One region of the Lysinibacillus sp. HST-98 genome, then DNA from elsewhere that is predicted to be linked to it. Evidence: riboswitches for the same ligand, from Rfam matches in the RefSeq annotation. Region 1 holds a riboswitch; each other region holds the start of a gene.
The links. A riboswitch is a leader RNA that binds a small molecule or an ion and turns the genes downstream of it on or off. The one in region 1 is predicted to bind cobalamin.
Positions count from the first base shown of each region.

Region 1 (5,546 bases):
ACTGGCATCCACGTGGCAACGGTCACGAGCTTTTACTGCAATTAATTAATCATCTACAACTTTTAAAAAGTCAGCCAGGTAAGGTACTAATTGATTTTACAAACAAGCATGACTACGTGATAGTTGAACCCGCTTATTTGATGGACAAACCAACAAAGAAGGCTGTAGGTGCACTATAAAAACAAGCCCTCCATTATTCGGAGGGCTTGTTTTGATCTTGCGCTATGAATATCCGCGAAAGCAGGAAAAATACCCGCGCTAGTGCGACGAATACCTGCGGAAGCAAGTGAAATACCCGCGCTAGTGCGACGAATACCCGCGAAAGCAAGTAATGCCTTCACGCGAACAAAATCACCCCATCCTACAGGCAATGCATGGCTGCCTGTGCTTCTTGCCATGGAACCGTATACCCTTTGCCCTTTGCACAAAAGATACTAGAGGAGCTATACTCAGGGTCTGCATTTTTATCGTAGCCAATCTGTGCAATCACATCCTCTGTATTATGGCACACATCATAGCCATCAAATTGGAGTGTGAGTGCACCTTTCCCATTTGTATAGGCGGCAAAGGTTGTACTGTAGCTCATTAAAGTGGCAACAGGCGCACGACCTGTTAGGATAACATCCGTTTCGGATAAAATCGGGTCATCGAATATGCCTGCTGCTTGCTGAATATCAGTCATCATACGACCGATAAAGTCGTTTGAAGCCTTCATTTTAAAGCGATAATAGGGTTCAAGTAGAACATTTTGTGCCTGCTCCAGCCCCTGACGTAGGGCACGGAAACTGGCTTCACGGAAATCTCCCCCCGATGTATGCTCATTATGCCCGCGACCTGTTAGAAGTGTAAAATGAATATCTGTTACAGGGAAGCCTGTCAGTAGCCCATGATGATCACGCTCAAACAGGTGCTTTTCAACAAGGCGCTGATTGCCTACAGATAAATGATCGGCATGACAGGCATTGCTGAAGGTATTACCTGTTCCACGTGGATTTGGCTCCATTAATAAATGAACTTCGGCATAATGCTTGAGGGGCTCGAAATGACCATAGCCTGTTACGGGGGTCGCAATGGTTTCCATATATAAAATTTGCGGCTCACCAAAGGAGACAGCTATTGAAAAACGCGTCATGAATACCTCTGTCAGGACCTCCAATTGAATGACACCCATAATATGCACATGGATTTCCTGAAATTTTTCCTGCCAGACCACACGCAAGGACGGCTCTTCAGCTTCGAGTAAACGGAAAAACTGGAGCACTTCCTTGATATGCTGATCGCCCTCATATTGAACCTTTGCCTGTAAGGTTGGGACAAGCTCATAGGGCTGGGATAGCATCGTTGTACCGATTTGATCCCCAATGTTTGCCTGGCTCAGTCCTTTGACAGCGAAAATTTCTCCTGCCTCTATCTGTTGAACAGTCTCATAGCGACTGCCGTTATAAAGGCGAATTTCGGTTACTTTTTCTGTTACTTCGCCAAATAAAAATTCATCCCGCACATGCAATGAACCCTTGACCGCCTTCATAAAGGTTAAACGTTGGTGACCATCATGACGAATTTTAAAAACCTCTCCCTCAAACGGGGCATCCTTGTCAAAATCGGTACACGTTAACAGTGGGAGCTGGTCAAGAAATTCCTGAATGCCCTCATCCTTTAAGGCAGAGCCAGCAAAGCAAGGGAAGGCACATTCATTTTTAATCATTCCCTGTAATTGAGCAAGACACTGTTCATGCTCCAATGACTCATTCAGAAAGGCATCAAGCAATTCTTCGTCGCGCTCCGCTAGCCATTCCATGATGCTATTTGATACATAGTCTGCTCGCAATGGCTCATCGATGAACAATATATGCTGTGAGCAATCTTTGCGAAGCTGGCTGATGACAGCCTCCACATTGGCACCCTCACGATCTATTTTGTTGATAAAGAAGAAGGTAGGGACATGGTATTGACGTAAAAGTTGCCATACTGTTTCTGTATGGCCTTGTATCCCTTCAACAGCGCTAATGATCATAATGGCATAATCCATCACACGAATGGCACGCTCCATCTCAGGGGAGAAATCGACATGCCCTGGTGTATCAATCAATGTGTATGTATCATTGCCAATGCTCATACGCCCCTGCTCGGCAAATATCGTAATGCCTCGTCTGCGCTCCAGCTCGTGATTATCAAGAAAGGTATCCTGATGATCAACTCGACCACGGGCTTGGATACTATTTGTATGAAAAAGTACTTGCTCAGAAAAGGTCGTTTTCCCTGCATCCACGTGCGCAAGTACACCAATTGTTTTGTACATAAGAAATCCTCGTTTCTATAGAATGCTATCTTTTTATTGTAACAGAATACTAGCTTCTATATTTCTTGTAAAATAGTTCGTCTTTATGTCGAAATAGTGCTAATATAGTGATGATTATACTTTTAGTGTCATACTACTGATTGCGCGATAAATTTTCTTCTGCTAGTCTATCAATAGTATTGACCATTATAGAACGTATTGGTGCAAATGGCATTTGTCATTTGCTTAAAAGGGAAATCGGTGCAATTCCGATGCTGTCCCGCAACTGTAAAGGGGGAGTCTATACAGCATGCCACTGTAGGGAAACTATGGGAAGGCGTATAGATGATGAACCTAAGCCAGGATACCTGCCAGTATGTATTTTTTGACTAAGAACCACGAGGATGGGGATAGTGATACAGGTAATATACCGTTATTTCACTATGCTACTCTCTTGGCGACAAGAGGGTTTTTTTTATGCCCTTCCAACCACCTAGGTAGTAAAGAAATCCCTGATTTCTTTCTATATTTTAACAACAAAGGAGAAAAGGACATGAAGAAATGGAAAAGTATATGGCTAATGATGATCATTGCCTTGATCGCTGTTTTAGGGGCTTGTAATGCAAAAGACAAAACGGAATCAGCAGTACAAGGTGAAAAGGTTGAGCCATCTGAGGCGGCAGCCGAAGTAACCATTGAAAACAATGACACAAGTCAAACATATACGGAAGCACCAACAAAAGCGATTAGCTTAAATCAGCATGTGACAGAAATCATGCTAGCACTTGGCTTAGAGGATTCTATGGTAGGGACAGCTTACTTAGATGATAAAATCTATGAGCCATTGCAAGAGGCATACGATAAAGTCCCTGTGCTTTCTGATCAATACCCAACGAAGGAGCAAGTCATTGATGCCGAGGCAGATTTCCTATATGCAGGCTGGAAAAGTGGCTTTGGCGAAAAGGGGGTAGGCACACCAGAAGAACTTGAAGAATTAGGCATCCATACGTATTTACATACGGCTTCCAACATGACAAAGCCAACATTAGAGGATATTTTCACTGATATTCGCCATATCGCAAAGATTTTCCGTATTGAGGATCGTGGCGAAGCTTTAATTGATCAAATGACGAAAGATGTAGAGGCAGTACAAGCTAAATTACCAAAAGATAGCGAAAAATTACGTGTTCTTGTGTTTGATAGCGGTGAAAAGGATGTATTTACAGCTGGTCAAAACTTTATGAATGAGCTTGTGACAATCGCAGGTGGTCAAAATATCTTTGGTGATGTGGAATCAGGTTGGACAACTGTATCGAAGGAAGATGCAGTAGACCGCAACCCAGAGGTAGTTGTCGTGATTGATTACGGTGAAACAACGGCAGACCAAAAGATCCAATTCTTAAAAAATGATCCAGCATTGAAGGAGATGGAAGCGGTCAAAAATGAGCGCTTTGTCATCCTGCCACTTTCAGCAGCGTCTGAAGGGGTTCGTGCGGCAGAGGCCATTGAAATTTTAGCCACGGGCTTCTATCCTGAAAACTTTTAATCCATTCGAGCTAGCGTTTTGCTAGCTCCTTTTTTATAAGGAGCGATAAAAATGAACGCATTTCAAAAAAATGTACCAGATCAAACATTTGAAACACTGAACCGTCATGGTGAGTTTACCCGTCTAGCCGTTAGCCCTGGCATTATTAATAAGCATTATACCCCTGCACAATTCCAAAAAATAGCCGAAATTGCTGGCGAAAAGGGGGCGATAAAGTATTCTGCTTCCTATAGTATACTCTTGTCCATACCAACGTGCGATGCCACAGAAGCGGTGCAAGCCTTACAGGAAGCGGGTCTCTATGTTGCTCCCTCTGGTCCAATCATAGCCATGAAGGCCTGCGATTTTTGTGATGGGGAGAAAATGGATGCTGCTCCAATAACCGAACAGCTCTATCATGCCCTAGCGGGGATGAAGGTACCTGCAAGAGTGCGTGTCAATATTAATGGCTGTGCATCAGCTTGCTACAATGCAGTCTATGATGATATTGGACTCGTTTACCAACAAGAAAGCTTTGATGTCTATTTAGGGGCAGTACCGATGGGAGCAAAGGCACAGGCTGGCACGTTATTCGCTAAGAGGGTAGACGTCACACAAATTGAAGATTTTTTACTGCTTCTGATCAACCTATATAAGGAGCATGCTCGCCCAAATGAGCCCTTTTACAAATTTTATCGCAGAACAAAGTACGCAGAATATTGGGAACTAGTAAAAAATTCAATTAAATAGCAGGGATATTACTTAGGGTGTCGAAGTATTGTAGTAAGGCACAGAAAATTACAATACAAAGGAGCAAGAACATGACATCGAAACAAGGGATTCAACCAGAAGATCTTTATCACTTAAAATCAGTAGCAGATCCACAGCTTTCACCAGATGGGACAGAGGTAGTTTATATAGAGACTCGTATGGACGAGAAGAAAAATGACTATATATCGAATTTGTTTTACATAAATTTGAAGGACAAAACACCACAGCAATGGACATTTGGCGAAGATAGAACGAGTTCCCCTGTTTGGTCACCAGATGGTAGTCAAATTGCATTTTTGTCAACGAGAACAGGTAAGTCACAAATTTATGTTCTTTCGAAAGCAGGTGGAGAGGCAAAACAGGTGACACATTGTAAAAATGGAGCGACATCCCCTGTCTGGTCACCATGTGGCAAGAAAATTGCTTTTTCAGTCGTGCTAGGGAAAGATGAAACCATCCTAGATAAAGCGGAGGATGAGAAGAAAAAGGATAAAGAACTAAAGCCACTAGAAATCGAGAAAATGAAACACAAATCGGATGCTGGTGGATTTATTGATATGGAGCAGTTTACCCATATTGCCATGGTCAATGTGGAATCAGGAGAGCTAGAACAAGTGACAGAAGGCAAAGAGTACTTCCATCTGGGTACTTGGTCGCCAGATGGCAAATACCTTACGTATTTAGCAGATAAAGCGGAGGATTTAGATTTCTCATTCAATGTGGATATCTATTTATTGGAGTTAGAAACGAAACAGAGTCACAAGCTAACAGAAGGTTCGGGTGCATATTACCAAACGGCTTGGTCACCGAATAGTCGTTATCTTTCTTTTGTAGGTGGAGAACGTGAATTTGAAAATGCCACACAAGCGAAGCTTTGGATTTATGACATGGAGCAAAAACTACTAAACTGTGTAACAAGTGAATTTGATGCGCCTGTCGGTGATTTTGTCATCGGTGATTTCCTGCAAGGTG
Region 1 is NZ_JAENHX010000005.1:28,723-34,268, forward strand. It holds gene JIN86_RS12975 (hypothetical protein) at 1-179, shown strand, start outside; gene JIN86_RS12980 (hypothetical protein) at 174-398, opposite strand; gene JIN86_RS12985 (elongation factor G) at 362-2,299, opposite strand; cobalamin riboswitch at 2,482-2,668, shown strand; gene JIN86_RS12990 (ABC transporter substrate-binding protein) at 2,832-3,824, shown strand; gene JIN86_RS12995 (precorrin-3B methylase) at 3,876-4,553, shown strand; gene JIN86_RS13000 (S9 family peptidase) at 4,625-5,546, shown strand, end outside.

Region 2 (5,546 bases), on a different contig from region 1:
TGCTATTGTCAAGGAGCTTGTACAAGCACATGGGGGAGAAATAGAGGTTAGAAGTGAAATCAATAAAGGGACTACTTTTGAATTATCATTTAAAGGAGTAGAAACGAATGAAAACGATTTTATGCATTGATGATGAACCAAGAATGTTAGATTTATTAACCCTTTATTTGGAACCACTATTTCTTTGTAGAGCAATGACTTCTATACAAGAGGCATTGGATTTTTTAGAAGAAGAACATGTGGATTTAGTTCTTTTGGATATTATGATGCCAGAGATGAGTGGGTGGCAGGTTTGCCAGGAAATTAGGAAGTTTTGGGATGTTCCTATCATTATGCTTACTGCAAAAGGAGAACACGCTGATATTGTAAAAGGTTTAAACCTTGGTGCTGATGACTACATTTTAAAGCCTTTTGATGAGGAGGAGTTGTTAGCACGCATACATGCTGTATTAAGAAGAACGATATCTGAAGAAAAATTGATTATCTTTGAAGGGCTTTGTTTAGATAGAGAGTCCTTTGAAGTATATTTTCAACATAAGGCAATCCCATTAACACCAAAGGAATTTGCCATGCTCGCCCTATTTTTAGATTATCAAAATAGAGCATTTTCTAGAGAACACCTTATACATGCCGTTTGGGGATATGATGTAACGATTGAAGATCGTACCATTGATTCACATGTACGTAATTTACGAGAAAAATTAAGAAAAAGTGGTTTTCCGGCGGATGATTACTTGCAAACCGTTTGGGGCATCGGCTATAAATGGCATAAGTCTGCGAATAGAAAGCGAATGGAACATAAAAGCTAGAAATAACCTCTACCAGAATTGAAGGTAGAGGTTATTTCTATTATTTTGGACTAAGCTCTTCTTCTGTTACCCATTTATGATTTGTTACAGCTTCACCACTTGTAGTGGAAGTATAATCAACCATATATACAGTTGTTTGCACAGCCTCGTCAATAAGGACAGTCGCATTTTCCATACCTTCCATATGTGTTGCGTCCGTTTTTACTTCTGTTCCAGGAGCCAGTGGTGCTTCTTGTGGGTCAATTAATTCTTCATGAATCACCCACTTATGCTTTTCTATTCGCTTTCCACCAGATGTAGGCTCATAGGAAATAACATAGGCAGTTGTATTATAGGCACCTACTATTGTTGCTTCTGCCCCTTTCATACCTTCCATATGTCCATCTGTAATAATGGCTGTGCTCCCTACAGGAAATTTCGGGTTTTCAGCTTTTTTTAACGTTACTGGTACATCGCCAGAACTTGAATGGTTCATTGTAGAATGATCCATTTTTTCAGCAGTTTCATTAGAAGTGGACGCTGGTTCTGTTTGATCCTCTGTACAAGCCGATAAACTAATTAAAGCGACTACTGATAATAGTCCGACTGACCATCTTTTATTGAATTTCATATGATATCCTCCTCACTATGTGCTCCTAATGTAGCAAATAAATGTGCAGAAACGATGGATATGACCCTATGAAAAACATTTCTTTAGTCTGGAACAATTAGGTGGGGAGATATGCTATTGAATGGGCAGGATCTTCAATGTTTTTTGTAATCTATGGGCGAAGATACCAGCAAAAATAGCTAAAATAATATCTTTTGGTAGTGGAGGAATCATCCAAAGCCAAGCGAGCTTATATGAAAAATTCTCTGGCGCACTTGCCCAAAGTTTATATGCAAAAAACATCCAATTTGTTCCTATCAAATAATTTATAGCCGTTGCTACCAAAGCAGCTACGATAAAACTTTTCTTTGTCCCGCTTCGTTCCACGATTAGCCCTGCAACAAATGCTGCTAATATAAATGTAATAATAAACCCAAAGGTAGGGCTTAAAATTTGGCCAATTCCACCACCGAAACGAGCAAAGACAGGAGCTCCTGCCAATCCTACGCACATATAAATTGTACAGGCGAGCGCACCTTTTCTACTACCAAGAATAAGCCCTGCTAAAATTGCAAAGAAGGTTTGAAGCGTAATGGGTACACCACCAACTACCATAAAGGGTGCAAAGGAAGTGATATTAGCACCCACCATCATTAGCGTTGAAAACAACCCAATGTAGGTAATGTCAATAGTTCTTAATTTATGGTGACTATGTTGAGTAACAGTTGCCATGATTTTCACCTCGTTTTATAAGTTATTACTGCTAGTGTAAAAAACGAATACTATTGTGTCAACCTTATTATCGTTTTTGGTTAACTCAAATGTTGAGTTAAATAGAAGTAGACTATCTATCTATAAAAATGTATGATAGAATCGTCACAATTTTATAACTTCAAATACTATTGGTGCGACATTTTTGAATGTCACTTAAAAGGGAAGTCGGTGGAAGTCCGACGCTGTCCCGCAACTGTAACGAGGAATCCTATAATATGATTTGCCACTGTTTAAGAATGGGAAGGTAATTATAGGATAGTGAATCGAAGCCAGGAGACCTGCCATTTAGTAATACCTGTAATGCCCACGAGGATGCAAGCAATTACGGACAATAGCTGGATATTTTTCTGACTTTGTTTAATCTAGGGTATTTCTATGCGCATTTTCGCATGAGATACCTTTTTTTATTGCTTCATTCATCAATATTCAGTAGGAGTTTAAAACAGATGAATAAAAAATTTATGTTATTTTCCTTCGTACTTTTTATGGTATTAATTGTTTCAATGACCTTTGCTGTAATGGTTGGCTCAGTTTCAGTTACACCGTTATATGTATGGAAAGTTATTCTTTCTAAGATTCCTTTTATACAAAATTCAATCGAGCAAGATTGGAGTCGCTCTCAGGAAATCATCATCTGGCAAATAAGAGCACCTCGTGTTTTGCTAGCTGCTATAGTAGGAGCTGGGTTAGCCATTGCAGGGGCAGCCATTCAGGCACTTGTACGTAACTCTATTGCAGACCCGTATATTCTAGGGATTTCTTCAGGTGCAGCTGTCGGAGCTACTTCTGTGATTATTTTAGGAGCCTTTTCATTTTTAGGTATTTACGCTCTTTCGGTATCCGCATTCCTTGGTTCATTACTTGCGATTACACTTGTTTTTTTCTTGTCACGTGTTGGGGGACGTGTCTCTATTTTCCGCTTGCTATTGGCAGGCATGGCTGTGTCCTTTATCTTAACGGCTATCTCTAATTTTATTTTAATGATGTCAAAGCAAGAAGGGGCCTTAAAGGCTGTTATGTTTTGGATGCTAGGTAGTTTAGCTGGAGCCAAATGGAATAATATTGTGATTCCAGCCTTCGTATTCTTGGTTGTATTTGGGCTACTCTGGCTACACTATCGCAATTTAAATTTATTATTACTAGGAGAAGAGGCGGCAGTGACATTAGGCGTTAATCTTCAGCAATTCCGTATTCAGTTAATACTATTAGTATCTCTATTAACTGGTGTGCTTGTCGCAGTTAGTGGTTCTATAGGATTTGTGGGATTGATTATTCCCCATATTGTGCGTTTAATTGTGGGCTCAAACTATAAATACGTCATACCTATTAGTGCTTTAATAGGTGGAATATTCTTAGTGTGGGCAGATGCCTTTGCTCGAATCATTATTTCTCCTCAGGAAATGCCAATTGGTATTATTACAGCTTTTTGCGGGGGACCATTTTTCATTTGGCTTCTCCGTCGTAACAACTATTCTTTCGGTGAAGGAGATTAACGTCCATGACATTAGAAGCGAAACGAGTATCATTCTCCATTTACGATCAGCGTATACTACATGATGTAAGCATTCAAATAAAAGAAAAGCAATTTGTTGGATTAATTGGTCCTAATGGGAGCGGAAAATCAACATTGTTAAAAAATATGTATCGTCTCCTAAAACCTGAAAGCGGAACGGTAGTATTAAATGAGCAAGATATATTAAAGCAATCAAGTAAATCAATTGCGAAAAATTTGGCTGTTGTAAGCCAAGAGACACCCGTATTATTTGATTTCACTGTGCATGATTTAGTCAGTATGGGAAGAACACCACATAAAAAGCTGTTAGAGCTTGATCAAGAGAAAGATTTTCAAATTGTTAAAGAGGCTCTTAGCCAAACGGGCATATCGCATTTAGAGAAACGAAGCTTTAGTTCGCTTTCTGGTGGCGAGAAAAAGCGTGTCATGGTTGCAAGGGCACTCGCTCAACAAGCACAGGTATTAATATTGGATGAGCCGACGAATCATTTAGATATTCAACATCAACTTCAACTTATGGATTTAATTCAGACCTTGCATTTAACCGTAGTAGCAGCTTTACATGATTTAAATATCGCTGCTATGTATTGCGATCAAATTTACGTTTTACAGCAAGGGCGAATAGTTTGCCATGGTACACCAGAGGAAGTACTTACCCCAACAGTGCTACAAGATGTATTCGGTGTTTTTGCGGATATTCAAATACATCCACTGACAGGGAAGCCGTATCTTACATATGTTCCTGAACAGTTCACGAAGAGGTTTAGCCAAATATAGAAAGTGAGATCTTCTATTAGATACATAAAACATCCTTTAAGGAGTGACTGTATGCAAATAGCCTTTACGAAAATGCATGGTATTGGCAACAGCTATATCTATCTTGATCTTTTCCAACATAATTACAAGGAAGATATCTTTTGTGAATTGGCTCAAAAAATGGCCAATGTCCATACTGGTATTGGCTCGGATGGATTGATTATTATCCAACCATCTAAAATTGCTGACTGTGGTATGCGTGTATTTAATAAAGATGGCTCTGAGGGGACAAATTGCGGTAACGGTCTTCGCTGTGTTGCTAAGTATGTTTTTGAACGTCATATTGTACGACAAGAGCTAATTACGATTGAAACGAAATCCGGGATTATGCTGGCTCAGGTAGTGGTGCAAGACAATCGTGTAATAGAGGTGATAGTCGATATGGGCAAACCTCTCTTATTGCGCAAAGACATTCCGATGTTAGGAAATCCAAATGAGCTTGTCATCAATGAGATTTTTCCGTTACCCCAACAATCTCTTTTGGTAACAGCTTTGTTTTTGGGCAACCCGAATGCCGTATTTTTTGTGAATGCAATCGAGCAAGCACCATTAAGAACACTTGGTGATATAGCAAATGATATAAGATTTCCTTATCGTTGCAATGTTGAGTTTGTAGAGATTGTTCATGAGAAGGCGTTGAAATGCTGCGTTTGGGAACGAGGTTCGGGTATAACAGAGGCATGTGGGACAGGTGCTTGTGCAGCGGTAGTGGCTGCTATATTAAATGGTTTTTGTCAGAAGGGAGAAGAGATAGTAGTCCAACTTAGTGGCGGTGACTTAGTCATACGATGGGCTGACAATGACCATATCTGGATGCGTGGTCCTGCGGAATTTATTGCGGATGGAATTTATGAATTTTTATCTTAATTACTCCAATCCTTCTTCGTCATGCCATATTAAATAAAATGAATACAGGAAGCCTCCGATTTAAGAGTGGCGTCCTGTATTGTAGAGCCATTAAGATACTGCTTTTAAGCCTGCTACACCTATGATAATTGCTATGATACTGATAATACGTGATAGATTTTTAGATTCACCAAAGAAA
Region 2 is NZ_JAENHX010000014.1:61,907-67,452, forward strand. It holds gene JIN86_RS22100 (HAMP domain-containing sensor histidine kinase) at 1-130, shown strand, start outside; gene JIN86_RS22105 (response regulator transcription factor) at 108-809, shown strand; gene JIN86_RS22110 (YdhK family protein) at 850-1,419, opposite strand; gene JIN86_RS22115 (biotin transporter BioY) at 1,534-2,130, opposite strand; cobalamin riboswitch at 2,285-2,472, shown strand; gene JIN86_RS22120 (FecCD family ABC transporter permease) at 2,619-3,665, shown strand; gene JIN86_RS22125 (heme ABC transporter ATP-binding protein) at 3,671-4,462, shown strand; gene dapF (diaminopimelate epimerase) at 4,514-5,368, shown strand; gene JIN86_RS22135 (DMT family transporter) at 5,459-5,546, opposite strand, start outside.
Region 2: linked by a shared signal. The riboswitch ahead of JIN86_RS22120 (FecCD family ABC transporter permease) and the one ahead of JIN86_RS12990 (ABC transporter substrate-binding protein) in region 1 are both predicted to bind cobalamin.

Region 3 (5,546 bases), on a different contig from region 1:
CTGCCTCTCTCACACTGTTCGAGAAAGCATTTGCATGAAGCTGTGGTAATACAGCCATTTTTTTTGCCAAAGTACGAGCATTATAAGAAAAAATATTTTGTCCATCAATCGAAATGGTTCCAGCAGTAGCTGGTAAAATACCACTCATTACTTTTAATAATGTAGATTTCCCGCTACCATTCGGCCCTAGAATACCAAGAATTTTTCCTTTTTCAACAGTAAAACTGATGTCCTTGACGATTGGTACATCTTCATAGCCACCTGATAGCTGTTCAACAACAATCATGCCCGTACCCCCTTACTTCTTCGCTGCTTATAAAAAATATAGGAGAAAACAGGAGCTCCAATAAATGCCGTAATAACACCAATTGGTAGCTCTCTTGGCACAATGATTGTTCGTGCTACTAAGTCGCAAATAATGAGTAATGTTGCACCATTGAAAAAAGATAATGGTAATAGATGGCGATGATCAGAACCCCAAATCATCCTTGTCATATGCGGCACCACTAATCCTACAAAGCCAATTGTGCCAGAAACCGCTACAGCCGCTCCAGTGAGCATGGATCCACCTGCTAATATCAAATATTTACTACGCTTCACATTAACACCTAAATGTTTTGCCCGCTCTTCACCATACAACAAAACATTTAGTTCTCGTCTTTGTGTCCATAGCATAATTGAACCTACAATCACAAATGGAATGATCATTTGGACATATGGCCAACCACGCATCGAAACAGAACCAAGTAGCCAGCCTATTACCTGACGTAATTCTTCACCAGATAAGGCAATCATTAATGAAATAAGGGAACCTAAAAATGAACTAAAAATAACACCTGTTAATATCAACGTTTCCATTTTCAATGAGCGGTCTACGAGTCTAGCAAAGCTCATAACAACTACCATCGTGATGATAGCACCAATCATACTGAAGGTTGGCAGCGCATACAAACCGACAACAGGTATAGAAATACTAAAAAAGATCGTTAAAACAGCACCAACAGATGCCCCTGATGAAACCCCTAGTGTATATGGATCTGCTAATGGATTTTTTAATAAACCTTGGAATGCTGCTCCAGCAATAGCTAGAGATGCGCCTACTAGTCCCGCTAATAACACGCGAGGCAAACGAATTTTCCAAAAAATATTGGCGGCTGTTTCATCAACCGCCTTATTCCATAATACTTCTAATGGAATATGAACCGAGCCTATCGCTACGCCACACCAGATGCTAATAAGAAGAAGCGTACATGTTAATGTATAGGCTAGTGCTATTTTTTTCACTTAAATACCTCAGGATAGATTGCTTTTGCTAATTCTTCTAGACCTTCTGCTAAACGTGGCCCTTGACGACTTGTAGTACTTTCATCTACCTGCACAATCGCATTATTTTTTACGGCATTAATCGTATCAAAGCCCGCCCGTTTTGGTATTTTCGTTAAAATATCTGGTACATAATGATATGTCACCACGATGACATCTGGATTTTTTGCGATAATTTGTTCTGCATCAATTTTATACCAATTATCGCCATCTACAGCTACATTCTCTGCATTGATCATTTCAAGCATCGCGTTCATAAACGTACCATTGCCAGCTGTATAAATATCTGGCTCATCTGATGCTTCAACTAACACTTTTTTGGGTTCAACATCCTTGACTTTAGACAAAACTTCTTCTACTTTTGCCTTCATATTAGCAACAATTTTTTCTGCCTCTGGTAATTTTCCTGTAGCACGTCCAAGTTGCTCAATTGTTGTATATGTTTCATTAAAGTCTTGTGCGTTTCTTACTACAAATACTTTCAAACCTGCTGATTCAAGCTGTGCAATAGCCTCTTCTGAAAGAGACATGCTAGATTCGTGTGAAAAAACGATATCTGGTTTTAAGGCAATAATTTTTTCAATATCGTACTCCATACCACCAACCTTATCCTTCTCAGCTGCCTCTGGCGGATAATCGTCGTTGTCAGTAACACCAACTATTTCATCATTTAAACCTAGTCCAAAAAGGATTTCAGTATTACTTGGAATAAGTGAAACAATTTTCTCAGGAGGTGCTTCAAGTGTAATGTCCTTATTAAGGGCATCTGTTACCGTCATTGGGAATGTTGCTTCATCCACTTGTGCTGTTTCTTGCTGTGTTTGCTGCTCGTTAGATGGCTTGTTATCTTTTGCTTCCTGCCCACAAGCAGCTAGCAAGCCTACTGCTAAAAATGCTGATAATCCTATTTTCCAAAATTTCTTCATGTGAATCCTCCTTCGTTGGTCCATGCGACATTTCGCTTTATTCTGCATCAAAATAAAACCCCTCATCTTTGAACGATGAGGGGGCAAAATCGCACCAAAAAACTGATACAAAATCCACCACCCTATCCTCGTAGGTTGTCATGTCGTTATAAAGGCAGGTCTCCTGGCTAGTGCTACTTGCGATTTTTCAAGCCTTCCCGAAATCTTCAGTGGCATCATTTGAAAAAACTCACACTTACAGTGGCGGGACCGCATCGGAATCACACCGATTTCCCTTTTCACTTTACTTAAGTAAAGAACCTTTATAATATTCAGTTGATTTCATTATACATGAAAATGAAAGAAGTCGCCTCCATTCAAGACGACTACCCGGCCATTATACAATTTCAGAAAAGTATTGGACTGTTTTCATTTGAGCACCCATTTCTCTTAATGACCATGTCTGTTCTAAATAAACGTCCGCTAGTTTTTCATATTTCCCACCAAATTTATGTGCCCACTCAACCGCTATGACACTTTCATAAAGGTGAGCCATTTTTTCAGCCATACCTTTTGCTTCAAAAGTTTTCGTTGCCGCGTCTAAAGCGCTAAAAATTTGCAGTTTCATAGAAATATTCGCCAATTGTTCTTTAACGATTTGTACTAGTGAGCTGTCAGCTAATTTCTCTAATCGTTCCTCCATCTCACAGACAAACAGTTCATGTGCATGAAACTTATCCACTAAACGAATGAGTTCTAAGGCCAAAATATTAGCCGTCCCCTCCCACACCGTCAACACTTGCGCATCTCTTAATAAGCGGGGCGTTACAAAGTCTTCTATATAGCCATTACCCCCGTGTAATTCAATTGCCTCACTGGCATAGTAAACAGCTTGCTCTGCCGTTTCTTTTTTCATAATGGCAATATATAAACGATTCATAATAAGTTCTTGCTGTGTTCCCTGTCCACTTGTCACTTTATCGTATAATTGAATAAGATCAAAAACTGTCGCTACTTCCACGTGCAACTTAGCTGCAAATTTCCCTAAAGTATCCTGAATCATAGGGTATTGTGTTAAGGGCTTGCCAAATGCATGTCGATTGGTTACATAATGTTTTGCCTCTAAGAAGCCACGACGCATAATACCAATAGAAGCGACTGCATTACAAATTCTTGAGAGATTTAGTGCTTCTAGCATATAATAAATCCCTTTATTTTGCTCCCCTACAACATAGGCAAGTGCACCATCAAATTCTACCTCACCAGATGGAACTGCCCGAACGCCTAATTTATCTTTCAATCGGCGAATACGTAGATGATTTGTTGTTCCATCTTCTTTACGCCAAGGAACTGCAAACAACGTTAAGCCTTTGGAACCTGCTGGCGCCCCTTCTATTCGTGCCAATACCATCGCTACACCACACATGCCCGCATTGGATGCAAAGTATTTTTCACCATATAGACGATACGCAGTGCCATCCTTTCTCGCCTCCACCACATTTGCACCGACGTCAGAGCCTCCTTGACGTTCTGTTAAAAAGGTCGCACCTTCATATAAATCTGTGTCACCTGTTGCACAAACATGTGGTAAAAAACGTTGCTTTACCTCTTCATCTGCATAATGATCTAATAGATAGGCAGTCGCCATCGTCAATGTTACGGGACAATAAAATCCAGGTTCTGCATGTGATAGCAAATAACCTTGTGCAAAGCTATAAACATAATTCCCCTTGTGACCTAGCTGCGGAATATGCTTGTGTACATAACCTACAATCCCAGTATTATATGTCTCTTCAATCGTTTTTTTATAGCCATCATTAACCCAAACCTCTGATATCTCTTCACCATAGGCATCATATCTTTGAAGGCGAGGCTCACCCAGTCGATCTGTATGCTTTGCCCTCGTATCAATATCACCTGCACATAGCTCACCAAAATCTGTTAACTCTCGTTGGGCATAGGATAAAAACTCTTTATCTAACATCATTTCTACTATTTTTTGAAGCGTGTCATCTTCCGTAAAAAAGTTCGTAGTACGCATTGCTTCTTTTTGTAATACTTTCATACTATCTCACCTCTTGCCCCTTCAAATTTTGTTTTAATATTTTGCCTGATGCATTGCGTGGTAGCGCTTCCACTTTTTCAAAAATACGTGGTATTTTAAATTTTGCAAGATGTTCCTCTAAATAAGCTTTCAAAGCTTCCTCATCGATGTCTTGTTTAGCAGAATACACCGCCTTTACCGTTTCCCCCCATTGCGGATGTGGCACACCAATTACCGCAACCTCGAATATCCCTTCAAAGCTCAATAAACAATCTTCAATTTCTTTCGGATAAATGTTGACACCACCCGAAATAATGACATCCTTTTTACGATCTACAATCCAAATAAAACCATCTTCATCCTTACGAGCTAGATCTCCTGTTTTTAACCAACCGTCAATAAAGGCTTCATTAGTTGCTACTTCATCCTTATAGTAGCCAATCATGTTACCCTCACCCAACAAGACAATTTCCCCCACTTCGCCTACATTTACATCTTCTCCACTGTTATTCACAATACGCAATTCTGTACCAAGTGGCGCCCGCTGACCAATACTTCCTGCCTTTGCTTCATGCTCCTTGCCAAATAATAATGAACCACTTGGACCTGCCTCTGTTAATCCATATACACAAGTTAAATTATTTGTACGGAATGCCTGCTGAATGAATCGAACCTCACTTTGAGATAACGGTGCCCCACCATAGACCCACCATTTCATAGAAGACAAATCTGCCGAATGTAGCCTTGGCATCTGTGCCGTTAATAAATAAGCAACAGGTGCACCAAAGAAATGTGTTGTTTTCTCCTTTTCAATGGAGTCAATGAATAAATCGGGTGTAAAAGTTGGTGTTAATACATTTGTTGAGCCTACCAATACACCCGCCATTAAAAATAAATGTAATGGTGCAGAGTGTGTTAATGGCATCATGAGCAAAATACGGCTCTCAGGCTTTACCTCCATTTCAACAGCTATCATTTGCGCCACTGTTAAAATATTACGGTAGCTAAATAACACACCCTTTGGTTTTCCTGTCGTACCAGATGTATATAAAATCGTGGAAGGGTCATCCTCTTGAAACTGACAATCAATTGTTTGTGTACTAGCATTTTGAAGCATTGTTTCATATTGATGCCATCCCACTTTTTCTTGACCTGTTTTAATTTTTAACGGAATTCCAGCTAGCTGTTCAACTGCTGCAAAAATAGCCTCATGTACGACAATTGCCTTCGCTTCGGCATGCTGCGCCACGTACTCTACTTCTTGCAATGTAAAT
Region 3 is NZ_JAENHX010000004.1:228,493-234,038, forward strand. It holds gene JIN86_RS11940 (adenosylcobinamide amidohydrolase) at 1-286, opposite strand, end outside; gene JIN86_RS11945 (FecCD family ABC transporter permease) at 283-1,284, opposite strand; gene JIN86_RS11950 (ABC transporter substrate-binding protein) at 1,281-2,249, opposite strand; cobalamin riboswitch at 2,386-2,568, opposite strand; gene JIN86_RS11955 (acyl-CoA dehydrogenase family protein) at 2,626-4,293, opposite strand; gene JIN86_RS11960 (class I adenylate-forming enzyme family protein) at 4,295-5,546, opposite strand, start outside.
Region 3: linked by a shared signal. The riboswitch ahead of JIN86_RS11950 (ABC transporter substrate-binding protein) and the one ahead of JIN86_RS12990 (ABC transporter substrate-binding protein) in region 1 are both predicted to bind cobalamin.

Region 4 (5,546 bases), on a different contig from region 1:
GTAAAAACATTAATGGATGCTGACCAAGAATTAGTGGATCAACAGGAAGCAGATAAAGCAAGCTTAGAGCAACAAAAAGCTACATTAGATGAAAAACAAAAGGAACTTCAAAAACAATTCCAAGAGCTTCAGCAAAAAGAAAGCGAAATGGAAGTGAAGAAAGCTGAGAACGAAGCGAAATCACTTGCATTAAAAGCTGAAATTGCAACGAAACAAGAAGAAGAACGTTTAGAAGCAGAGCGTAAAGCAGCTGAAGAAGAGGCAGCTCGTTTACGTGCACTTCAAGCAGCTACACCAGTTATACAAGCAACTCAAAATAATGGTGGAGGCGAACCACAAAAGATTATTGTTGGGTCAGGAGCTGGCACTGTTTCTTCAGGAGATGCCATTTCAACAGCTAAACAATTCCTAGGACGTCCTTATGTTTGGGGTGGTAGCAACCCATCAACAGGTTTTGACTGTTCAGGTCTTGTACAATGGTCATATAAGCAAGCGGGTGTTTCTTTACCTCGTACAGCATCACAACAGTATTTAGCAACACAACGCATTTCAGCAGGTGAAGCACGCATTGGGGACTTAGTGTTCTTCAGCTATGGTTCAGGGGTAGCACACGTAGGTATTTATTTAGGTAATAACACAATGATCGATGCTCAAAACAATGGTGTCGTAATTGAGTCACTTGATTGGTGGAATCAATACTTAGTAGGCTTTGGACGTATTCAATAGGCTTCACTATTATATAGACGGTTGATATAAGAAAAAGGTCATCTTTGTAGAGAAAAATATACAAAGATTGACCTTTTTATTTTGCATTTCTTTCAAAAGAAACCAGACGACTACTTCTATTCTTGAAAAGAGATTTCCCTGCATACTAGATTGATATTAAATTTTAAAATTTACTTTGATGACACCTGTCTCTTTCAACGCAATAAAGAAAATAATTACGAATGGACCAACAAGTAAACCGATAATACCAAATAACTGTAGACCTATGAACATGGAAATTAATGTTGGTAAAGTGGACAAACCGATATGGTCTCCCATTAACTTAGGCTCGACTACTCGACGAATAATAAGTAAAATAGCAGCTAAGATGAATAATTTTACAGCTATAGAGGTGTTTCCCATCAATAGGTGGTAAAGCCCCCATGGCGCTAGAATAATGATAGAGCCTAGGAATGGTACAATATCTATTAACCAGATAATAATCGTCATTGTTACTGCGTATTTCGGTTGGATTAATAGCAGTCCAATGAGTGTGACGCCTCCAATAATAAAGCTTACAAATAAGTGAGCCTTCATATAGCCAAATGTAGCATCTTTTAAGCGATTTAAAATAATTTTTATCTTCTTTGCTGTATTGGGCTTTAAATATTTATAAGTGATTTGCTTTAACTTAGGCAAATCAAGCATAAATAGGAATAGCGCAATCATATAAACGAGAAGACTGATAAATAGGCTGGGTATCTCTGAAAAGAAGGCAGAAACTTTGCTATAATTAAAGAAGCTTAAAAAGGATTCTTCAACTTTCTTTATGAAATCCATTGTGGTTTTTTGAAGCGAAGCACTTACTTCAGGTGGAAAGTCTTCTGTGTATTTAGAAATATTTTCTTGCATATGAAGCCACATATCTGATAGCTTGGAAATATAATAGGGAGCTTGCTTAGATAGTAAAATTATTTGTGTCATTATTTGTGTAATGGATAGATAACAAATAATAGATATAACAATAACACTCACTATGTAAATAAAAGCAACTGCTATTTTCCGTGACATTTTCCATTTCCGTTTAAAGAACATGACAATTGGTTCTAAGAAAAATGCACTAATCCCAGCAAGTATTAAAGGCATGGACACTGGGATAATAAAATAGGCAGCTAGAAGTAGGGATATTATCACAATCAACCGAAAAATCAATTTCCTAGCATTAAATTTATTCATAAACTCACCTTCTTTGCGAAAAAAATTAAGTTAAGTGTACCATAAATCAAATTTTATTACGTTCTGAAACAATAAAGGTAGGGATGAATTATGGAAAAAGAGATTTTGCAACTTTTTAGTAATCTAACAGAGCATGATCGCGATATTCAATATGAATCTTACGAGGAATTAATGAAAATTATGCAGGAACCCGTAGATTGGACATATGCAGTTTGGGAACAGCTAATAAAAGCACTTACATACAATAATGGTTATTCTCGTGCACGTGCTGCACAAATTTTATGCGCTTTAGCTGCAAAAAGTGATCCAGAAGAAAGGGTCTTGGAGGATTTTTTAAAGATTTGGGCTGTGACTTACGATGAACAATCTGCTACAGCAAGGCATGCATTACAAGCAATTTGGAAAATTGGACAGGCGGGTCAAGTACAAAGAGATTTGGTTGTATCGTATCTAGCTAAAAGATTTCAAACATGTATAGATGAAAAACAGCCATCTCTTATTCGTCAGGATATTATTATGTCATTTAAAAAGCTATATGATCAAACAAATGACTCGAAATTATTAGATATTGCCCATCGTTTAATTAATGAAGAACAAGATGCTAAATATAAAAAGAAGTATAAGTCAGCCATCCGTTCAAAGTAGCGAGGTGGTGTTTTTTGTGCAAATTCTTTGATGAACGGTAGAATAGTCAACTATAATGAATGAAAAAAGGGGATTATAGCATGAGCATTTATAATTATCTTGTTCGGAAGCCTAATGGCGAAATTTTATCAATGGAAACATATCGTGGTAAAACAATGTTAATTGTTAACACGGCAAACCAATGCCGATTTACATATCAATTTGAAGACTTACAGAAAATGTATGATAAATATGGAAAAGAGAATTTTGTAGTTCTTGGCTTCCCTTGTGATCAATTTGGCCATCAAAATCCTGAGGATGGAGAGGAAACTAAGCATCTATGCAAGGTAAACTATGGGGTCACATTCCCGATTTTTGAGCTTGTACAGGTAAATGGAGAGGCTACACATCCACTCTTTAATTATTTAAAGCATGAAGTGAATTACCGAGAGTTTGGGAAGGCAAGTATGCAGGAGAAAATGTTGGCAGAAGCAATTGTTCAACTTGCCCCAAGCTTTTTAGATGGTCGTAACATTCGCTGGAACTTTACAAAATTTCTAGTAGATGCTAATGGTAAGACCGTCGCACGCTTTGAACCAACAGATTCACAGCTCGATATTGAACAAGCAATTGAAACACTACTATAGTAAATTTCTTAATAATGTAAAAATTTGTTGGAATTTTCTCTTCAAGTAGAAGTGTTGCTATATTTTAAAATTGAGTACAGCTATTTTTTCTGAATCATATATGATAAACTGCATTACAAATGAAATATTCTTGCAGGATAAAGGTGCTAGTAAGCATAATCGGGAATCCGGTGAAAAACCGGAGCTGTTTCCGCAACTGTAAGTACAGCCATTATAAAGATTTACCACTGTCTCAAAGAAGATGGGAAGGTCCTTTATAACACATTCGTTTTATGTGACGAACTGTACAAGCCAGGAGACCGACCTTTATTTGAACGTATAAAAACTTCTCGGAAGCTAGGAGGATATACGGCAAATACATAGGCTTTGTCTAGTTTGATGGCTCAATATTGTATTTTTGTCGTTCCTTTGCAAAAGGAGCGACTTTTTTTATGCCTTTCAAGTAAGAATTTTTCATTATAGAAAATAGGGGGGGAACCAGTGAAAAAAGATGCCCGTTATTCTTGTTATCCATTTATGCGTGAGAAAGCTTCAACGGTCGATTTTGAAATTCGAACAGATAGCCTGACAACACATCTAGGAGTTGCATTAGCTGCGGTAAAAAAAGAGGATGTTCAAGTTGTTGCTGGGGATTTATTGTGTATGTTACCTATGGCTTATCATGTGAATGGCTCAGTTCGTGGGAAATTAGCAGTAACTGAAGAGGATTTATCTTGGTTAAGTGAGCGTTATGATTTTTACGTTCGCCATGTGAAGGAAGAGATTCAAAGTTTTGTTTTACCTCAAGGAACAGAAGCCGCTGCAGCCTTACATCTTTGTCGCAGTGAAGCAAAAAAATCATATCGTACTTTATACAAAGTATCAGAAGAACGAGAGGTTCCTGCTATTCTTTTCGATTACCTTGGTTTATTAGCTAATGTCTGTTTTGTCATGGCTGTTTTTATGAATCAGCAAGCTGGAATAGCGGAAATACCGTTTATTAGTAAATCCTACCCAATGAAAAAGAAAAAGGAGAATAACAATGAAGAAAGTATTTAATTTCCAATGGCTATCAGTGCTCTTACTTGCACTGGTATTAGCAGGCTGTAGCACTGCTGAAGAGACAAAAAATAAAGAAGCCTCGCAGGATACACAACACGTTGAGAAAACAAGCTATAAAGTGACAGATGACCGTGGAGTGGAAATAGCGTTTAATGAAGTACCAAAAACAGTTGTATCTTTACAACCAAGTAATACTGAGATTTTGTTTGCTTTAGGTGTGGGCGATAAAATTGTAGGAGCAACTGAGTACGATACTTACCCAGAGGAAGCACAAAAAATTGAACGTGTCTCTGATACTACGAATTTTAACAGTGAAAGAATTATAGCGTTAAAGCCAGATGTTGTCATTGCTTATACAATCGGTGATAAGGATGCACTAAAGCCGCTTGAGAACGCAGGAATTAAAGTATTTGTTATTCAATCTGCGACTACTTTTGATGATGTTTATGGAGATATCGAACAAATTGCTGCTGTGATGGGTGTTGCTGATAAAGGAAATAAATTAAATGAAGAGATTAAAGCGAAAATTGCTGAAGTACAAATGAAGGTGAAGGACGTAAAAACGCCGAAAAATGTTTATTTAGAGGTTAGCCCTAAGCCAGACATATATACAGCAGGCTCTAGCACTTTCCAGCAAGAAATATTAGATGCAGCTAATGTTAATAATGTTTTTTCTGACTTGAATAGCTGGGCAAAAGTGAGTGAGGAAGATGTTATTGCGAAAAATCCAGATGTTATTTTAACAACAGTAAACTATACAGAAGATCCAATAGGAGAAATTCTGGGAAGAGATGGTTGGAATACTGTGACAGCTATTCAAAACAAAGCGGTATTGTCCATTGATACAGATATCTCAAATCGACCTGGTCCGCGTATTGGTGAGGCTGTAGAATTAGTAGCGAAGGCTGTGTACCCAGAGTTATTTAAATAAGAAATGTTTTCATGCTAGCTGCGAGCCATTCAGCTAGCATTTTTTATGTGGTTTAAATTACTACCTAGCGTGAAAATTGGAATTAATGTAGTTTGTTCTTTAAAATAAAAGTAAGTATGCTTAATAATCTTAGGAGGTGTAGTGATTGGAGCAATTAGAGACAAAGGTAATTCCATTTGAAGCAGTCTATAATTTCCGAGACATGGGTGGATATAAAACAAAAGATGGGCGTAGGGTAAAGAATGGTTTATTTTACCGCTCAGCTGCTCTTGGAAAAATGACACTGGCAGATAAAGAGCTATTTGAAACGTTAGGGATTAAAACCATTTTTGATTATCGCGATAACAATGAGGCGTATCATA
Region 4 is NZ_JAENHX010000006.1:105,406-110,951, reverse strand. It holds gene JIN86_RS14785 (C40 family peptidase) at 1-726, shown strand, start outside; gene ytvI (sporulation integral membrane protein YtvI) at 883-1,941, opposite strand; gene JIN86_RS14775 (hypothetical protein) at 2,032-2,586, shown strand; gene JIN86_RS14770 (glutathione peroxidase) at 2,667-3,212, shown strand; cobalamin riboswitch at 3,337-3,534, shown strand; gene JIN86_RS14765 (hypothetical protein) at 3,693-4,250, shown strand; gene JIN86_RS14760 (ABC transporter substrate-binding protein) at 4,234-5,184, shown strand; gene JIN86_RS14755 (tyrosine-protein phosphatase) at 5,330-5,546, shown strand, end outside.
Region 4: linked by a shared signal. The riboswitch ahead of JIN86_RS14765 (hypothetical protein) and the one ahead of JIN86_RS12990 (ABC transporter substrate-binding protein) in region 1 are both predicted to bind cobalamin.